2 regions of the Streptomyces sp. NPDC096079 genome follow, and region 2 is predicted to be linked to the other one. Evidence: predicted binding sites of a transcription regulator. Region 2 holds the regulator's gene; the other holds the start of a gene.
What was found. The regulator HspR, encoded in region 2, represses chaperone genes until heat shock. The targets are predictions, from matches to a motif close to TTGAGNNNNNNNNNCTCAA.
Positions count from the first base shown of each region.

Region 1: a site for HspR is predicted at 2,028-2,046, ahead of lon (endopeptidase La). Genes of this name have one in related genera too.

Region 1 is NZ_JBEOST010000014.1:30,362-39,036, reverse strand. Features, by position in the region: gene lon (endopeptidase La) at 1-2,005, opposite strand, end outside; gene ABTY59_RS25580 (GNAT family N-acetyltransferase) at 2,136-2,792, shown strand; gene ABTY59_RS25575 (hypothetical protein) at 2,853-3,386, shown strand; gene ABTY59_RS25570 (TetR/AcrR family transcriptional regulator) at 3,394-4,035, opposite strand; gene ABTY59_RS25565 (glycoside hydrolase family 3 protein) at 4,220-5,992, shown strand; gene surE (5'/3'-nucleotidase SurE) at 6,117-7,181, shown strand; gene ABTY59_RS25555 (spermidine synthase family protein) at 7,266-7,937, shown strand; gene ABTY59_RS25550 (response regulator transcription factor) at 8,009-8,675, shown strand, end outside.
Region 2 is NZ_JBEOST010000003.1:414,299-422,973, forward strand. Features, by position in the region: gene ABTY59_RS09315 ((Fe-S)-binding protein) at 1-1,420, opposite strand, end outside; gene ABTY59_RS09320 (sugar transferase) at 1,528-2,007, opposite strand; gene dnaK (molecular chaperone DnaK) at 2,244-4,088, shown strand; gene grpE (nucleotide exchange factor GrpE) at 4,085-4,717, shown strand; gene dnaJ (molecular chaperone DnaJ) at 4,751-5,923, shown strand; gene ABTY59_RS09340 (heat shock protein transcriptional repressor HspR) at 5,928-6,362, shown strand; gene ABTY59_RS09345 (helix-turn-helix transcriptional regulator) at 6,448-7,431, opposite strand; gene ABTY59_RS09350 (Rieske (2Fe-2S) protein) at 7,757-8,077, shown strand; gene ABTY59_RS09355 (pyridoxamine 5'-phosphate oxidase family protein) at 8,182-8,586, opposite strand.

The DNA.
Region 1 (8,675 bases), on a different contig from region 2:
GCGAGCGGAGGAAGGAGAGCGCGATCTGCGCCGACTCCTTCATCACGTCGCCCAGCTGACCGGTGAGGGTGAGCCCGGCGGCGCCCGTCTCCGGGTCGGCGAGGGAGGCCTCCACGAAGAGGACGTCACCGCCCGCGCCGGTCACGGCCAGGCCCGTGGCGACGCCCGGCACGGCCGTCCGCCGCTCCGCCGGGTCCTGGGCCGACTCCGGCACGTGGTGCGGCCGCCCGATGAGGTCCCGGAGGTCCTCGGAGCCGATCGCGAACGGCAGCTCGCGGTCGCCCAGTTCGTGCTGGGCCGCGACCTTGCGGAGCAGCCGGGCGATCGACCGCTCCAGGGTGCGGACGCCGGCCTCGCGGGTGTACTCCCCGGCCAGCTTCCGCAGCGCGGTCTCCTCAAGGACGACCTCGCCCGGCTCCAGACCGGCCCGCTCCAGCTGGCGCGGCAGCAGGTGGTCACGGGCGATGACGACCTTCTCGTCCTCCGTGTAGCCGTCGAGGCGCACCAGCTCCATGCGGTCGAGGAGCGCGTCGGGGATGGCTTCGAGGACGTTGGCCGTGGCCAGGAAGACGACGTCGGAGAGGTCGAGCTCGACCTCCAGGTAGTGGTCGCGGAAGGTGTGGTTCTGCGCGGGGTCGAGGACTTCGAGGAGCGCCGCCGCGGGGTCGCCGCGGAAGTCGGAGCCGACCTTGTCGATCTCGTCGAGCAGGACCACCGGGTTCATGGACCCGGCCTCCTTGACGGCGCGGACGATCCGGCCGGGCAGGGCGCCGACGTAGGTGCGCCGGTGGCCGCGGATCTCCGCCTCGTCGCGCACGCCGCCGAGGGCGACGCGGACGAACGTGCGGCCCATGGCGTGGGCCACGGATTCCGCGATCGAGGTCTTGCCGACGCCGGGCGGGCCGACGAGGGCGAGGACGGCTCCGCCGCGGCGGCCGCCGACCACGCCGAGGCCGCGCTCGGAGCGCCGCTTGCGCACCGCGAGGTACTCGGTGATCCGTTCCTTCACGTCGTCGAGCCCGGCGTGCTCGGCGTCCAGGACCGCGCGGGCGCCCCGGATGTCGTACCGGTCCTCGGTCCGCTCGTTCCACGGGAGTTCGAGGACGGTGTCGAGCCAGGTGCGGATCCAGGAGCCCTCGGGGGACTGGTCGCTGGACCGCTCCAGCTTCTCGACCTCCTTGAGGGCGGCCTCCCGCACCTTCTCGGGCAGGTCGGCGGCCTCCACGCGGGCGCGGTAGTCGTCGGACTCGTCGCCCTCGGCCTCGCCGTTGAGGTCGCGGAGCTCCTTGCGGACGGCTTCGAGCTGGCGGCGGAGCAGGAACTCGCGCTGCTGCTTGTCGACGCCCTCCTGGACGTCCTTCGCGATGGTCTCGGCGACGTCCTGCTCGGCGAGGTGCTCGCGGAGCTGGGCGGTGGCGAGCTTGAGGCGGGCGACCGGGTCGGCGGTCTCCAGGAGTTCGACCTTCTGCTCGACGCTGAGGAAGGGCGAGTATCCGGAGTTGTCGGCGAGTGCGCCGACGCCGTCGATCTGCTGGACGCGGTCGACGACCTGCCAGGCTCCGCGCTTCTTGAGCCAGCTGGTGGCCAGCGCCTTGTACTCCTTGACCAGTTCGGTCACGGAACCGGGCAGCGGGTCGGGCAGGGTCTCCTCGACGGTGCCGCCCTCGACCCAGAGGGCGGCGCCGGGGCCGGTGGTGCCGGCGCCGATGCGGACGCGGCCGAGGCCGCGGATGAGCGCGCCGGGGTCGCCGTCGGACAGGCGGCCGACCTGCTCGACGATGCCCAGGACGCCGGTGCCCGCGTAGGTCCCGTCGATCCGCGGCACGAGGAGCACGCGGGGCTTGCCCGATCCGGTGCGGGCGGCGGCCTGGGCGGCCTCGACGGCGGCCCGTACGTCGTTGTCGGACAGGTCCAGCGGCACCACCATTCCGGGCAGCACGACCTCGTCGTCGAGCGGCAGCACAGGCAGAGTGAGCGGCACGGACGCCATGGACTCAGAAGCCATGATCTCCCCTTCGGCAGTCAAGTTGAGCTATACGCACTCAATGCTTGTGAGCCCGAAGATGTTCCCGGACGTCCGTTCGCTCTGAGCGATCACCTCCCACACGCCCGCGTGGAGCCTATGTAATGCCCTCATGGATATTGCAGCTATTACCAATGCCTGGGTCGCCGGGTGGACCGTCTCCCGGGGCACCCCCGCCGCCGTCCCCGAACCCTGGGGCTACCGGATCGACGTCGGCCTGCCCCGGCACGTCGTGCGCCACGTCCTGCCCGCCCCCGACGCGGCCTCCGTCGGCGCGCTCTGCGCCCGGCTCACCGCGCCGTACAGCTGGCTCAAGGTGATGGCGGAGCCGGCGGAGGCCGCGTCCTGGATCACCGAGGGCTGGACCGTCCCCGACGACCCGGGCTTCATGATGGTCAAGCCGCTGGACCCGGGCGTCCGCCCGGCGCCGCCCGAGGGGTACGCCAGGACCACCGAGGTCGAGGACGGCGTCGTCCGGGTGCGGATCCTCGCCCCGGACGGCACCCTGGCCGCCCGCGGCCAGATCGCCCCGACGGGCTCCACCGCCGTCGCCGACCAGATCGAGACCGATCCCGCGCACCGGCGCCGGGGGCTCGGCTCGAACGTGATGCGCACCCTGGAGGCCGCCGCCGCGCAGGCGGGTGCCGTGACCGGGATACTCGCCGCGACCACGGACGGCCTCGCGCTCTACGACTCGCTGGACTGGCGGTACCGGGGACCGCTCACCGGGATCGTCCGCACCGGACCCGAGGGGCCCGAGGGCCGCTGACGGGTGGAATCCCCGCCGTCCCGCTGCGCGCGGGGCCCCCGAGGGGGCATGCTCGGTTCCATGGTGCGAGGCGTACGGGGAACGTGGACCTGGTGCGGGACCCTGCTGCTGGCGGGGGCTCTGGTCGCCGGCGTGAGCGGCTGCGGCCCCGGGACGCCGTCCGCGCCCGGCGGTTCGCCGTCGAGCGCGAGCGCCCCCGCCGTGCCGGGCCCCACGACGGGACCGGGGGCGCCGGCGGAGGACCCGCAGCCGGGCGAGGTCCTCGTCGAGGTGGTCGTGAACGGCGGCCTCGCGGGCGTCCGCAACCGGCTCGTCGTCCACTACGACGGCTCCTGGACCATCCGCTCGGGCGCCAGGCCGCCGCGGACCGGGACCCAGACCCCCGCCGAGGCCGCCGAGCTGCGGGCGGCCCTGGAGGACCCCGCGTACGCCCTGGTCCCGGAGCGCCCGACCGGCGAGCCGATCGCGGACGGCTTCCAGTACTCCGTGACCTACCGCCACCGCTTGGTCGTCGCGGACGACGGCGAGCGCCCGCCGGCCCTCCAGCGCGTCTTCGCCGCCCTCCCGGAGGGCGGCCCGCCGACGGGCAGGTGACCTGCCCTCACCCGCCGGGCGCCGCGATCTCCGCGTACCTGCGGCGGAGGTAGGCGCCGACCCGGGCCGGCATGTCCAGCGAGGACGGGTCGAGGGCCCACTGGATCTGGAGGCCGTCCATGACGGCGAGCTGTTCCCGGGCGACGGACGGGCAGTCGGTGTCGGCGCGGAGTTCGCCGCGCCGGACGCCCTCCTCCAGGAGGTCGACGGTGTGCCGGAGCACGCGCGCGTAGCGCTCCTTGAAGTACGCGTGCGCGGGGTGGGCGACGTCGCCGGACTCGCCCACCAGGACGTTGAACATCCGGACGATGCCGGGGCGGCGGGTGTTCTCCTCGATCAGGGTGACGAGGGTTTCGAGGTAGTCGGCGTACGAGTCGGGGGCGACGCCGAACAGTCGCTCCTCGTCGTGCTGTTCGCTCTGCGCGAGGACCGAGAGGAGCAGGTCCTCCTTGCTCCGGAAGTGGTGCAGCAGGCCGCCCTGGGTGATCCCGCAGTCGTGCGCGATCCGGGCGAGGGAGGAGGCGTGGAAGCCCCACTGCCCGAAGTGCTCGACGGCGGTGTCCAGGATCTTCTGGCGGCGCGCGTCACCGACCGCGTATCCGCCCCTGCCTGCGGTCCTGCGGTTCGTTCGGCCCGTGTTCTCCGGCATGCGGTCACCTTAGCCGGGCCCTGGATGGGGCTTTTGTCCTGTGATCCAGGACACAATCCAGAAACCTAGTGGTCACTCGGTTTTCGCGCTTAGCCTGTGGTCGCCCGGGACCGGCCCCGCCGCCGGCCCGGCACCGGTGGCGCCCTCCCCCTGGCCACCGGTCGGTCAGCCCCCGGAGCCAGCCATGCACCCGTACCAGGACCCCTCCCGCCCCGTCGCCGAGCGCGTCGAGGACCTCCTCTCCCGCATGACGCCGGAGGAGAAGGCCGGACAGCTCTTCCACACGATGCTGACGATGAACGCCGACGGCACCCCGGTGACCGAGGCGGACGGCGAGACGATCGAGCTCACCACCCGGCAGCTCGTCGAGGACCGGCAGCTCACCCACTTCAACCTGCTCGGCACCTACGGCGCCCGCGAGATGGCCCTGTGGCACAACGCGATCCAGGAGATGGCCGCGAGCACCCGGCTGGGCATCCCGGTCTCCCTGTCGACCGACCCCCGCCACACGTTCACCGACAACATCGGCGCCTCCTTCAACGCCGGCGCCTTCTCCGCCTGGCCCGAGGCGCTCGGCCTCGCCGCGATCGGCGACCCGGACCTCGTCCACGCGTTCGCCGACACCGTCCGCCGCGAGTACCTCTCCGTCGGTTTCCGCACCGCCCTCCACCCGCAGATCGACCTCGCGACCGAACCCCGCTGGTCGCGCCAGTCCGGCACCTTCGGCTCCGACGCGAAGCTGACGGGCGAGCTGGTGCGGGCCTACGTGCGCGGGCTCCAGGGCCCCGCACTCGGTCCCGACTCGGTGGCCGCGATGGTCAAGCACTTCCCCGGCGGCGGCCCGCAGAAGGACGGCGAGGACCCGCACTTCCCGCACGGCAAGGAGCAGGTCTACCCGGGCGGGATGCGCGAGCACCACCTGGAGCCGTTCAAGGCCGCGATCGCCGCCGGCTGCTCGCAGATGATGCCGTACTACGGGCAGCCGATCGGCACCGACTGGGAGGAGGTCGGCTTCGGCTTCAACAAGGGTGTCGTCACCGGCCTGCTCCGCGAGGAGCTCGGCTTCACCGGCATCGTCTGCAGCGACTGGGGCCTGCTCCAGGACCACCCGATCTTCGGCGAGACGCACGTGGCCCGCGCCTGGGGCGTCGAGCACCTGAGCGTGGCCGAGCGGGCCGCGAAGGCGCTGGACGCGGGCGTGGACCAGTTCGGCGGCGAGGAGTGCCCCGAGGTGATCGTGGAGCTCGTCGCCACGGGCCGGATCTCCGAGGCGCGGATCGACGACTCCGTACGACGGCTGCTGCGGGAGAAGTTCCTGCTCGGGCTCTTCGACGCTCGCCGGTACGTCGACCCCGACGAAGCCGCGGAGACGGTGGGCCGCGCCGACTTCACGGCCGCGGGCGCCGCCGCCCAGCGCCGCTCGCTCACCGTGCTCACCGACGGCCCCCTGCCGCTGCCGGGGCGGCCGAGGCTGTACGTGGAGAACGTCGACCCGGCGGTCGCGGCGGCGTACGGCGAGGTCGTCGCCGACCCGGCCGGGGCCGAGCTCGCGGTGCTGCGGCTCCGCACCCCGTACGAGGAGCGGCCGAACAGGTTCGAGTCCTTCTTCCACTCCGGCAGCCTCGCCTTCCGCCCGGAGGAGCTGGACGGCGTCCTCGCCCTCCTGAGGGCCGTCCCCACGGTGGTGTGCGTGAACCTGGAGCGGCCGGCCGTCCTGCCGGAGATCGCCGAGCACGCGGCGGCGCTGATCGCCGACTACGGCGCGAGCGACGAGGCCCTCCTCGACGTGGTCTTCGGCCGGGCGAAGGCGGAGGGCCGGCTGCCGTTCGAGCTGCCGCGCTCGATGGCGGCGGTGGAGGCGTCCCGGCCGGACGTACCGAACGACACCCTGGACCCGGTGTTCCCGCACGGCCACGGCCTCGACGTGCTCCCGCACGGCCACGGCCTGGAGATCTGAGATCTCCCCAGGACCGCGGGGCATCTGACGACCCCGCGCAGGATCCGGGGCCCTCCCGTGGGGGGCTGGGCCCCGGATCCCCTTTCCCGCACCGAATGTCATGCCCATGAAGGGACGCCCCCGTATGCGTACGTACCTCGCGCTGTCCGCCGCCACGGCCGTACTCGCCGCCGCCGGAGCCACCGCCTACGCCACCACCCCCGACAGGACCGAGAAGCCCCTCCCGCTCGCCGGGATGCGGATCCTGATCTCCAACGACGACTCGATGCAGGCGGCCAGGGCGAGCAACTCCGACGGCCTCGGCCTGTACGAGCTCCGCCGCGCGATGTGCGCCGCCGGCGCCGACGTCGTCGTCATGGCCCCCTGGCAGGTCCAGTCCGGCAAGGGCACGGCCGTCAGCAACGGCGGCGTCCTCACCGCCCAGCGCCGTACCGCCCTGCCCGCCGGCTACGAGAACGACTGCGCCCAGGCCCCCGCCCGCGGCGCGGTCTACGGCGTCTGCCTCTCCGAGGGCCCCTGCGTCAAGGACTCCCCGTCCGCCACCCCCGCCGACACCGTCAAGCTCGCCCTCCGCGCGGGCCTGAGAGCCAAGGCCGGCTGGACCGAGGCCCCCGACCTCGTCCTGACCGGCATCAACTCGGGCCCCAACGTCTCGGCGAGCGTGAACGACTCCGGAACGGTCGGCGCCGCCGTCGCCGCGATCGACCAGGACGTGCCCGCGATCGCGTTCTCCTCCTCCGGCGACGAGACGAACACCGGCTTCCCCCGGGTCAACTACCGCGCCAACGCCGAGTTCGGCGCCCGCCTCGTCGCCGGCCTCCGGCAGCGCGACCTGCTCACCCCGGAGTTCGCCCTCAAGGTCGACTACCCGGACGTCAGCGCCGGGCAGCGGGCCGGGACCCCGGTCTGGACCCGCGTCGGAGACGGAGCCGTCGTCTACCACGCCTTCGAGCAGCGCGGGACCGGCGACTCCTTCGACATCACCCTCGGCCTCTGCCCGCTGGACGGCACCGGCGAGGGCGAGTGCGCCGAGGGGCGGAAGGACGCCGACTCCACCTGGCTGCTCGACAAGGGCCGCGTCACGATCGCCCCGGTGACCTGGGACCGCACCTACGGCACCCCGGTCGGCGCCCGCCGCGAGCTGAAGGCGATCGAGCGGTACGTGGAGCGCGAAGCCCCGCGCCCGTAAGGCTCGTTAAGGGTTTGTCCCGGCCGTTCGCCGCCGCGCAGGATGGCCGGGACGAACCGTTCGCACACGAGCCACGGAGTGATCATGACCAGCCCCGTCACCCTCGACCGCCGCGAAGGTCCGTACGGAGAAGTCGTCCTCCGCCGCCGTGGAGAGCACCACGAGATCATCGCCAACGGCACGTTCCTCATGGACACCTCCGACGGGCGCTCCGAGCGGCTCCTCGTCGACGCGGCCCTCGCCGCCCTTCCCGAGCCGTCCCGCACCGGCGCCTCCGTCCTCGTCGGCGGCCTCGGCGTCGGCTTCTCCCTCGCCCACGCCGCCGCCGACCCCCGCTGGGGCCGGATCGCGGTCGCCGAGCGCGAGCAGGCGATCATCGACTGGCACCGGAAGGGGCCCCTCGCGGCCATCTCCGGGGCCGCGCTCGCCGATCCGCGGACCGTGATCCTGCACACGGACCTCGTCGCGTACCTCCGCACCACCACCGACACCTACGACGCCCTCTGCCTCGACGTCGACAACGGCCCCGACTGGACGGTCACCGAGGACAACGAATCCCTGTACTCGGCCGAGGGATTGGCCACCTGCGCGGCCCGGCTGAACCCGGGCGGAATCCTCGCCGTGTGGTCCGCCCGACCCTCCGTCGATTTCGAAGGGTCGTTGCGGAATGCCGGATTCAGCGGGGTACGGACGGAAGAGATCCCCGTTGCCCGGGGCGTCCCCGACGTGGTCCACCTCGCGGTCCGTCCCGGATAACTCCTGGATAGCCGGGACGGCGCCGGTGCCTCTAGGCTGCTGAGCCGACAACGGCGACGCGAGGCGGGGCAATGGAGCAGACACACACCACTCACCACGGTGCGGCGGCCACTCCGGGGGCCCAGCGGCGCGTCCTTGTGGTCGAGGACGACGCCACGATCGTGGAGGCGATCTCCGCGCGGCTGCGCGCCGAGGGCTTCCTCGTCCAGACCGCGACCGACGGCCCCGCGGCCGTCGACGCGGCCGAGGCCTGGCAGCCCGACCTGATGGTCCTGGACGTGATGCTGCCCGGTTTCGACGGCCTTGAGGTGTGCCGCAGGGTCCAGGCCCAGCGCCCCGTCCCGGTCCTCATGCTCACCGCCCGTGACGACGAGACCGACATGCTGGTCGGCCTCGGAGTCGGCGCGGACGACTACATGACGAAGCCGTTCTCGATGCGCGAGCTGGCCGCCCGGGTGCACGTGCTGCTGCGCCGGGTGGAGCGGGCCGCGCTCGCGGCGGTCACCCCGCGCAGCGGGATCCTCCGCCTCGGCGAGCTGGAGATCGACCACGCCCAGCGCCGCGTCCGGGTCCGCGCGGAGGACGTGCACCTGACCCCGACCGAGTTCGACCTGCTGGTCTGCCTGGCGAGCACGCCCCGCGCGGTCCTCTCCCGCGAGCAGCTGCTCGCGGAGGTGTGGGACTGGGCGGACGCCTCCGGCACCCGGACCGTGGACAGCCACATCAAGGCGCTGCGCC
Region 2 (8,675 bases):
AGAGGTCCTCCGCGTCCTTCCCGATGATCGGGACCTCGAAGTCGACCTCCTTGGTCCACTCGACGCGCTGCTTCTTCGCCAGGCCCCAGGGGTTGCCCTTCTTCTCCAGGTTCTTGAGCATCGTGCCCGCCTCGGACGGGAACGCGGACTCGATCATCACCTGGTAGCGGCGCATGTCGACGATGTGGTCGATGTGCTCGATGTCGACCGGGCACTGCTCGACGCAGGCGCCGCAGGTGGTGCAGGACCACAGGACGTCGGGGTCGATGACGCCGTTCTCCTCGGCGGTGCCGATGAGGGGGCGCTCGGCCTCGGCGATCGCCGAGGCGGGGACGTCCTTGAGCTGCTCCTCGGAGGCCTTCTCGTTGCCCTCCATGTCCTTGCCGCCGCCGGCGAGCAGGTAGGGCGCCTTGGCGTGCGCGTGGTCGCGCAGCGACATGATGAGGAGCTTCGGGGAGAGCGGCTTGCCGGTGTTCCAGGCGGGGCACTGCGACTGGCAGCGGCCGCACTCGGTGCAGGTGGAGAAGTCGAGGATGCCCTTCCAGGAGAACTGCTCGACCTGGGAGACGCCGAAGACGGCGTCCTCGGCCGGGTCCTCCCAGTCGATCTCCTTGCCGCCGGTGGTCATCGGCTGGAGCGCGCCGAGGGCGGTGGAGCCGTCGGCGTTGCGCTTGAACCAGATGTTCGGGAAGCCGAGGAAGCGGTGCCAGGCGACGCCCATGTTGGTGTTGAGCGAGACCGTGATCATCCAGGTGAAGGACGTGACGATCTTGAGGCACGCGAAGAAGTAGGTGAGGTACTGGATCGTGCTCAGGTCCAGGCCGTCGAGCAGCGCGATCAGCGGGTACGAGGCGAAGAAGCCCGGCTCCCAGCTCGTCACGTGGTGCTGGACGCCCTCCAGGGCGCGGAGCGTCATGATGCAGACGCCGACGATCAGGATGACGGCCTCGACGAAGTACGCCTGGCCGGTCTTGGAGCCGGCGAAGCGGGACTTGCGGCCCGCCTTGGTGGGCTTGCTGAGCTGGCGGATCACGATGAGGGTGACGATGCCGAGGACCGTCATCAGGCCGAGGAACTCGGTGAAGATCTCGTACGGCAGCCAGTCGCCGATGATCGGGATCAGCCAGTCGGCCTGGAAGAGCTGGCCGAAGGCGTTGACGATCGTGAGGAGCAGCGAGAAGAAGCCCACCGCGACGAACCAGTGCGCGAAGCCGACGATGCCCCAGCGGTTCATGCGCGTGTGGCCGAGGAACTCCTTGACCAGCGTGATGGTGCGCTGCTTGGGGTCACCGGTGCGCGTGCCGGCGGGGACCGGCTGACCGAGCCGCACGAAGCGGTAGATCTGCACGGTGGCGCGGCCGAACAGCGCGACGGCCACCACCGTGATGGCGATCGACACGATGATCGCGGCGAGTTGCATGACGGGCTCCTCGGGCGGGCCTACTAAGCGGTAACTTATTGAGTTCCTGCTGAGATTACCCGGTCGCGGCGCCGCGCTGTAGCGGCGCTCGCGGTGATGTGTGTCGCTCAGGCAAACCTTGCCGCGCGACGCCTGCGGACTGCTGGAAGCGTACGCGCAAGGATCAGCAGATCCATCCCCAGCCAATGGTGGTCCACATAGTGGAGATCGAGCAGTTCGCGCTCCTCCCACGGCAGGTCCGAGCGGCCGCTGATCTGCCACGGCCCCGTGAGCCCCGGACGTACGGAGAGCCGGCGGCGGCCCTCGCCCGCGCACTCGCGGTGGGCCGGGGTCAGCGGGCACGGTCCGACCAGTGACATCCGGCCCGCGACCACGTGCAGAAGGAGGGGGAGCGCCGCGAGCGGGCTCCTGGTGCGGAAGGTCAGCATCGTGAAGGGCCGCCCCCCGAGGCCGGCCACCGTCCGGCGGCGCAGCACCGTGCCGCTGCCGCCGAGGGTGACGGACAGGGCGGTCCAGGCGATCAGGGGTGCGAGGGCGAGGAGCAGGGCGAGCCCGCCCGCCACGTCGAACGCGCGCTTCGCCGTCATGCGCTCACATCCTTCGGCGGGAATCCTGGACCCTGGGAGGGGGCTGGAGAGGGATATGTCCTGACTATGTCCGGACCCTCTCATGCGAACCCGGTCAAACGGGGGAGCGGCACGCTCTTTGAGTGACGGGCTCGGCGAAGAGTTGAGTCGACTCCGCTCAGGTCTGTTGACGCAATCAGGTTCCTCGTGCATCCTTGAGTCAGTTCCACTCAAGTCAGTCAGCTGGAGGAATCGAAATGGCACGTGCGGTCGGCATCGACCTGGGCACGACTAACTCCGTCGTCAGCGTTCTGGAAGGCGGCGAGCCCACCGTCATCACCAACGCCGAGGGCGCCAGGACCACGCCGTCCGTCGTCGCCTTCGCGAAGAACGGCGAGGTGCTCGTCGGCGAGGTGGCCAAGCGTCAGGCCGTCACCAACGTCGACAGGACCATCCGGTCGGTCAAGCGCCACATGGGCACCGACTGGAAGATCGACATCGACGGCAAGAGCTTCAACCCGCAGCAGATGAGCGCCTTCATCCTGCAGAAGCTCAAGCGCGACGCCGAGGCCTACCTGGGCGAGAAGGTCGTCGACGCGGTCATCACCGTCCCGGCGTACTTCAACGACTCCGAGCGTCAGGCCACCAAGGAGGCCGGTGAGATCGCGGGCCTCAACGTCCTGCGCATCGTCAACGAGCCGACCGCGGCCGCCCTGGCGTACGGCCTGGACAAGGACGACCAGACGATCCTCGTCTTCGACCTCGGTGGCGGCACCTTCGACGTGTCGCTCCTGGAGATCGGCGACGGCGTCGTCGAGGTGAAGGCCACCAACGGTGACAACCACCTCGGTGGTGACGACTGGGACCAGCGCGTCGTCGACTACCTGGTGACGCAGTTCCAGAACGGCCACGGCGTGGACCTGGCCAAGGACAAGATGGCTCTCCAGCGTCTCCGCGAGGCCGCGGAGAAGGCGAAGATCGAGCTCTCGTCCTCGACCGAGACCACGATCAACCTGCCCTACATCACGGCCTCTGCCGAGGGCCCGCTGCACCTGGACGAGAAGCTCACGCGCGCCCAGTTCCAGCAGCTCACCTCGGACCTGCTCGACCGCTGCAAGGTGCCGTTCCACAACGTCATCAAGGACGCGGGCATCCAGCTCTCCGAGATCGACCACGTCGTCCTCGTCGGTGGCTCGACCCGTATGCCGGCCGTCGCCGAGCTCGTCAAGGAGCTGACCGGCGGTCAGGACGCCAACAAGGGCGTCAACCCGGACGAGGTCGTCGCCATCGGCGCCGCGCTCCAGGCCGGTGTCCTCAAGGGTGAGGTCAAGGACGTCCTGCTCCTCGACGTGACCCCGCTGTCCCTCGGCATCGAGACCAAGGGCGGCATCATGACCAAGCTCATCGAGCGCAACACCACGATCCCGACCAAGCGGTCCGAGATCTTCACGACGGCCGAGGACAACCAGCCGTCCGTGCAGATCCAGGTCTACCAGGGCGAGCGCGAGATCGCGGCGTACAACAAGAAGCTCGGCATGTTCGAGCTGACCGGTCTGCCGCCGGCCCCGCGTGGCGTCCCGCAGATCGAGGTCGCCTTCGACATCGACGCCAACGGCATCATGCACGTGACCGCGAAGGACCTGGGCACGGGCAAGGAGCAGAAGATGACCGTCACCGGCGGCTCCTCGCTGCCGAAGGACGAGGTCGACCGCATGCGCCAGGAGGCCGAGCAGTACGCGGACGAGGACCACCGTCGCCGCGAGGCCGCCGAGTCCCGCAACCAGGGTGAGCAGCTCGTCTACCAGACGGAGAAGTTCATCAAGGACAACGAGGACAAGCTCCCCGGTGACGTCAAGGCCGAGGTCGAGGCCGCGCTCGTCGAGCTGAAGGAGAAGCTCAAGGGCGAGGACACCGCCGAGATCCGCACCGCCACCGAGAAGGTCGCGGCCGTCTCGCAGAAGCTCGGCCAGGCGCTGTACGCCGACGCCCAGGGTGCCCAGGCCGCCGGTGGCGCCGAGGGCGGCCCGCAGGCCCAGGCCGACGACGACGTCGTCGACGCCGAGATCGTCGACGAGGACAAGCCGAAGGGCGGCCAGGCGTGACCGAGGAGACCCCGGGCTTCGAGGAGGAGCCCGACGTCCCCTCCGGCGCCACCGCTGACGACGCCGCCGAGGCCGTCGAGTCCGACGAGGACGCGACGGCCCCGGCCGGGGACGCTACGGACGTAGCCCTCCTGGCGCAGCTGGACCAGGCCCGCACGGCTCTCTCCGAGCGCACCGCGGACCTCCAGCGGCTCCAGGCCGAGTATCAGAACTACCGCCGCCGCGTGGAGCGGGACCGGGTCACGGTCAAGGAGATCGCCGTCGCGAGCCTCCTGTCCGAGCTCCTTCCCGTGCTCGACGACGTCGGCCGGGCCCGGGACCACGGCGAGCTCGTGGGCGGGTTCAAGTCGGTGGCCGAATCGCTGGAGACCGTCGTCGCCAAGATGGGTCTGCAGCAGTTCGGCAAGGAGGGCGAGCCCTTCGACCCGACGATCCACGAGGCCCTGATGCACTCGTACGCGCCGGACGTCACCGAGACGACCTGCGTGGCGATCCTGCAGCCGGGGTACCGGATCGGCGAGCGGACCATCCGGCCCGCCCGCGTGGCCGTCGCCGAGCCCCAGCCGGGGGCCCAGGGCAAGGCCGAGGAGTCGGAAGACTCCGACACGTCGGAGCAGGACAGCGAGTAACAGCCGTACCCGTACGCGGGAGGAGGGACGTCGATGAACACGAAGGACTTCGTCGAGAAGGACTACTACAAGGTTCTCGGCGTCCCCAAGGACGCCACCGAGGCCGAGATCAAGAAGGCGTACCGGAAGCTCGCCCGCGAGAACCATCCGGACGCCAACAAGGGTGACGCGAGCGCCGAGGCGCGCTTCAAGGAGATCTCCGAGGCGAACGACGTCATCGGCGACCCCAAGAAGCGCAAGGAGTACGACGACGCCCGCGCCCTCTTCGGGAACGGCGGCTTCCGGGCCGGCGGCCCCGGCGGCGGCTCGTTCAACTTCGACCTGGGCGACCTCTTCGGAGGCGCGCAGGGCGGGGCGGGCGGCGGCTTCGGGGGCGGCGGCGGGATCGGGGACGTCTTCGGCGGCCTGTTCAACCGCGGCGGGGGCGGCCCCCGCACCCAGCCGCGGCGCGGCCAGGACATCGAGTCCGAGGTGACGCTCAGCTTCACCGAGGCCATCGAGGGCGCGACCGTCCCGCTGCGGATGTCCAGCCAGCAGCCGTGCACGGCCTGCTCGGGCACCGGCGACAAGAACGGCACGCCCCGGGTGTGCCCGACCTGCGTCGGCACCGGGCAGGTCTCGCGCGGCGGCACCGGCTCGTTCTCGCTCACCGACCCCTGTGTGGACTGCAAGGGCCGCGGTCTGATCGCCGAGAACCCCTGCGAGGTCTGCAAGGGCAGCGGCCGGGCCAAGTCCTCCCGCACCATGCAGGTCCGCATCCCCGCGGGCGTCAGCGACAACCAGAAGATCCGCCTCCGCGGCAAGGGGGCGCCGGGCGAGCGCGGCGGGCAGAACGGCGACCTGTACGTCGTCGTGCACGTCGACGAGCACCCGGTCTTCGGCCGCAAGGACGACAACCTCACCGTCACGGTGCCGGTCTCCTTCGCGGAGGCGGCGCTCGGCGGCGAGATCAAGGTGCCGACCCTCGGCGGCCCCGCGGTCACCCTCAAGCTGCCCGCGGGCACTCCGAACGGCCGGACCATGCGCGCCCGGGGCAAGGGCGCGGTCCGCAAGGACGGCACGCGCGGCGACCTCCTCGTGACGGTCGAGGTGGCGGTGCCGAAGGATCTGGACGACAAGGCACGCGAGGCCCTGGAGACCTTCCGCGAGGCGACCGCCTCCGAGGACCCGAGGGCCGAGCTGTTCCAGGCGGCGAAGGGAGCGTGACCCGGTGAGACGCAATCCGTACGAACTGACCGACGAGAGCCCCGTGTACGTCATCTCGGTGGCGGCCCAGCTCTCCGGTCTGCACCCGCAGACCCTCCGGCAGTACGACCGGCTCGGCCTGGTCTCCCCGGACCGCACGGCGGGCCGCGGGCGGCGCTACTCGGCCCGTGACATCGAGCTGCTCCGGCAGGTGCAGCAGCTGTCGCAGGACGAGGGCATCAACCTGGCCGGGATCAAGCGGATCATCGAACTGGAGAACCAGGTCGCGGCGCTCCAGGCCCGGGTCTCCGAGCTGTCGGCGGCCGTCGAGGGCGCGGCGGCGACGCTGCGCCAGCGGGAGGCGCAGGTGCACGCCTCGTACCGCCGGGACCTGGTGCCGTACACCGACGTGCAGCAGGCGAGCGCCCTCGTGGTGTGGCGCCCGAAGCGCGGCGAGTAGCCCTTCAGGCGCGACGGAAAGGCCCCCTCCCTGCACGGGAGGGGGCCTTTCTCGTGGGCGAGGGCCCTCCGTCGTTCCGGACGGCTCAGTCGTCCCGTTCGAGGATGCCGGACTGGGCGATCAGATAGCCGAGCTGGGCCCGGCTCCCGCTGCCGAGGGCCGCGGCGAGCTTGGCGATGTGCGCCCGGCAGGTCCGCACGTTCATCCCGAGCCGGCGGGCGATGGCCTCGTCGACGTGCCCCTCGACGAGGAGCTTGGCGATGGAGCGCTGGACGCCGCCGATGCCGTCCGCGGACGGGCTGTACGGCACCTCCTCCTCCCAGGGCACGCCGTGGAGCCAGAACTGGTCGAAGACGCCGGCCAGGTACTGGACGAGGCCCTCGTGGCGGAGTTCGAGGGCGACCCTGCGGTCCGTGCGGGCGGGGATGAAGGCGACCTTCCGGTCGACGACGATCAGTCGGTCGATGATCTCTTCGAGAGTGCGGACCTCAAGGCCGTAGGGCCCGATACGCTCGACGTACCCCATGGTCGCGGAGTGGTGCCGGGCGGTGTGCTGGTAGAGCGTGCGCATCCGCACGCCGCGTTCCAGGAGGGGCTCCACGCGGCGCAGACCGGCCTGGACGACCTCGGGTTTGCGGCCGCTGCCGGGCTGGATGGTGAGGAGCTCCTCGGTGCACTCGTTGATGACCCGGTCCAGGGCGGCGTTGATCAGGCTGAGGCCTTCGAGGACCGTGATGGCCTGGGTCGCCGACGGGTCGGGCGCGTGGATCGACAGGAATGGCTCGAAGGTGTCGGCGAGCGATATGGCCTGTTGCCGGCGCTGCTGGATCTCCTTCTCGATGGGGTGGATCAGCTTGTTGAGCGCGATGGACGGAGGCACGGGGCGAAGCCACTGACTGTCGTCCGGGTCCGGGTGCAGCAGCGCGAGACCGATCAGGCAGGGTGTCGGCTCGGCCTCGGACCGGGCGATGCGGCCGGCCCGGAGCGCGGCGGCATACAGCAGTTTTCCGGCGTCGCACAGCTTGTCGGGGCCGTGCTCCGCGCCCGATTCGCAGCGCTTTGGCTCCATTTGCACCCCCCTCAGGGTCCTGAATTACAGGAACATGATGCCTGGCACTGCTGGTGGAAGGGGTCGGAGTGGGCCATCGTCTTCTACGCGGGGGAGGTAATGATTAAAAGAGGTGGAGATCGGCCATGACCAGGATGGTTCGTGCACTTGGCGGCATAGCTTTCGCTGCCGCGGCTACTCTCGGCGTCCTTGCCGTCGGTGAGCCGACGTGGGACATCGCTCCCGCGCACCACGTCGTCGCTTCCCCCGGCGAGCCGACGTGGGACTTCACGCCGACGGGAGTCTCGGAGCCGACGTGGGATTCCATCCAGGCAGGTGCGGGGGCGTGAGCGTCCCGCCCGACGATCGCCGGTTCCGCCGGGAGATGGCCTCGGCCTATCGCTCCGGCTGGCACTTCGTCGATCTCGCCACGGCCATCCCCCACCGTGGCGACTCGCTGAAGGTCACTCTCTTCGGAGAGCCGATCGTCGTCGCCCGTGAGCAGGACGAGGACGTCCGAGCGTACCGCTGTCTGCGCCGCCCCCGAGGCGCTCCACAGCCCATCCGCTGTGCCATCCGGTACGGCATGATCTTCGTCAATCTCGACCAGCGGGACCACCAGCTGATCGAGCCCGAGACCATCACCGCCACCCCCCGCAGTGCCTGAGCGATTCCCCCGTCGTTGTAGATCGCTCCGGCACTTCCCCCACACAGCGGCGCCATCGCGGACCTGAAACGCGATGGCGCCGCTGTGCGTTCCCGTACGGATGGTCAGGCGCGGCCCATCGCCCGGGTGAGGGCGATCTCGATGACGACCCGGTCCGGGTTCGGGGCCGGCGTGCGGCCGTAGCGCTCGGCGTAGCGGGCGACGGCGTCCGCGACCGTCTCGGCCTCCGTGCGGATGCGGGCGACGCCCTCCAGGGTGGCCCAGCGCCCCTTGTCGACCTGGCAGACCGCGACCCGCGCGCCGTCCGCGCCCGCCGCCAGGACGTGGGCGACCTTCCGGCTGTTCTTGTTGGTGATCACGCGCGCGTACCCGCCCTCGGGGTCGTACGTGACGCCGACCGCGACGACGTGCGGCGTGCCGTCGGGGCGCGGGGTGGTCAGGGTGCACATGTGGTACTCGCGCCAGAAGCTCAGGTACGAGTCGGACGGGTTCCTGGGGTCTGTGGCCATGCCCGGAAACTACCCGTGACGGAACTCCCTCCGATACCTTGAGCGGAATAGGCTCAACTTTGTGTACGTTGGAAGGGTCATAGAGACAG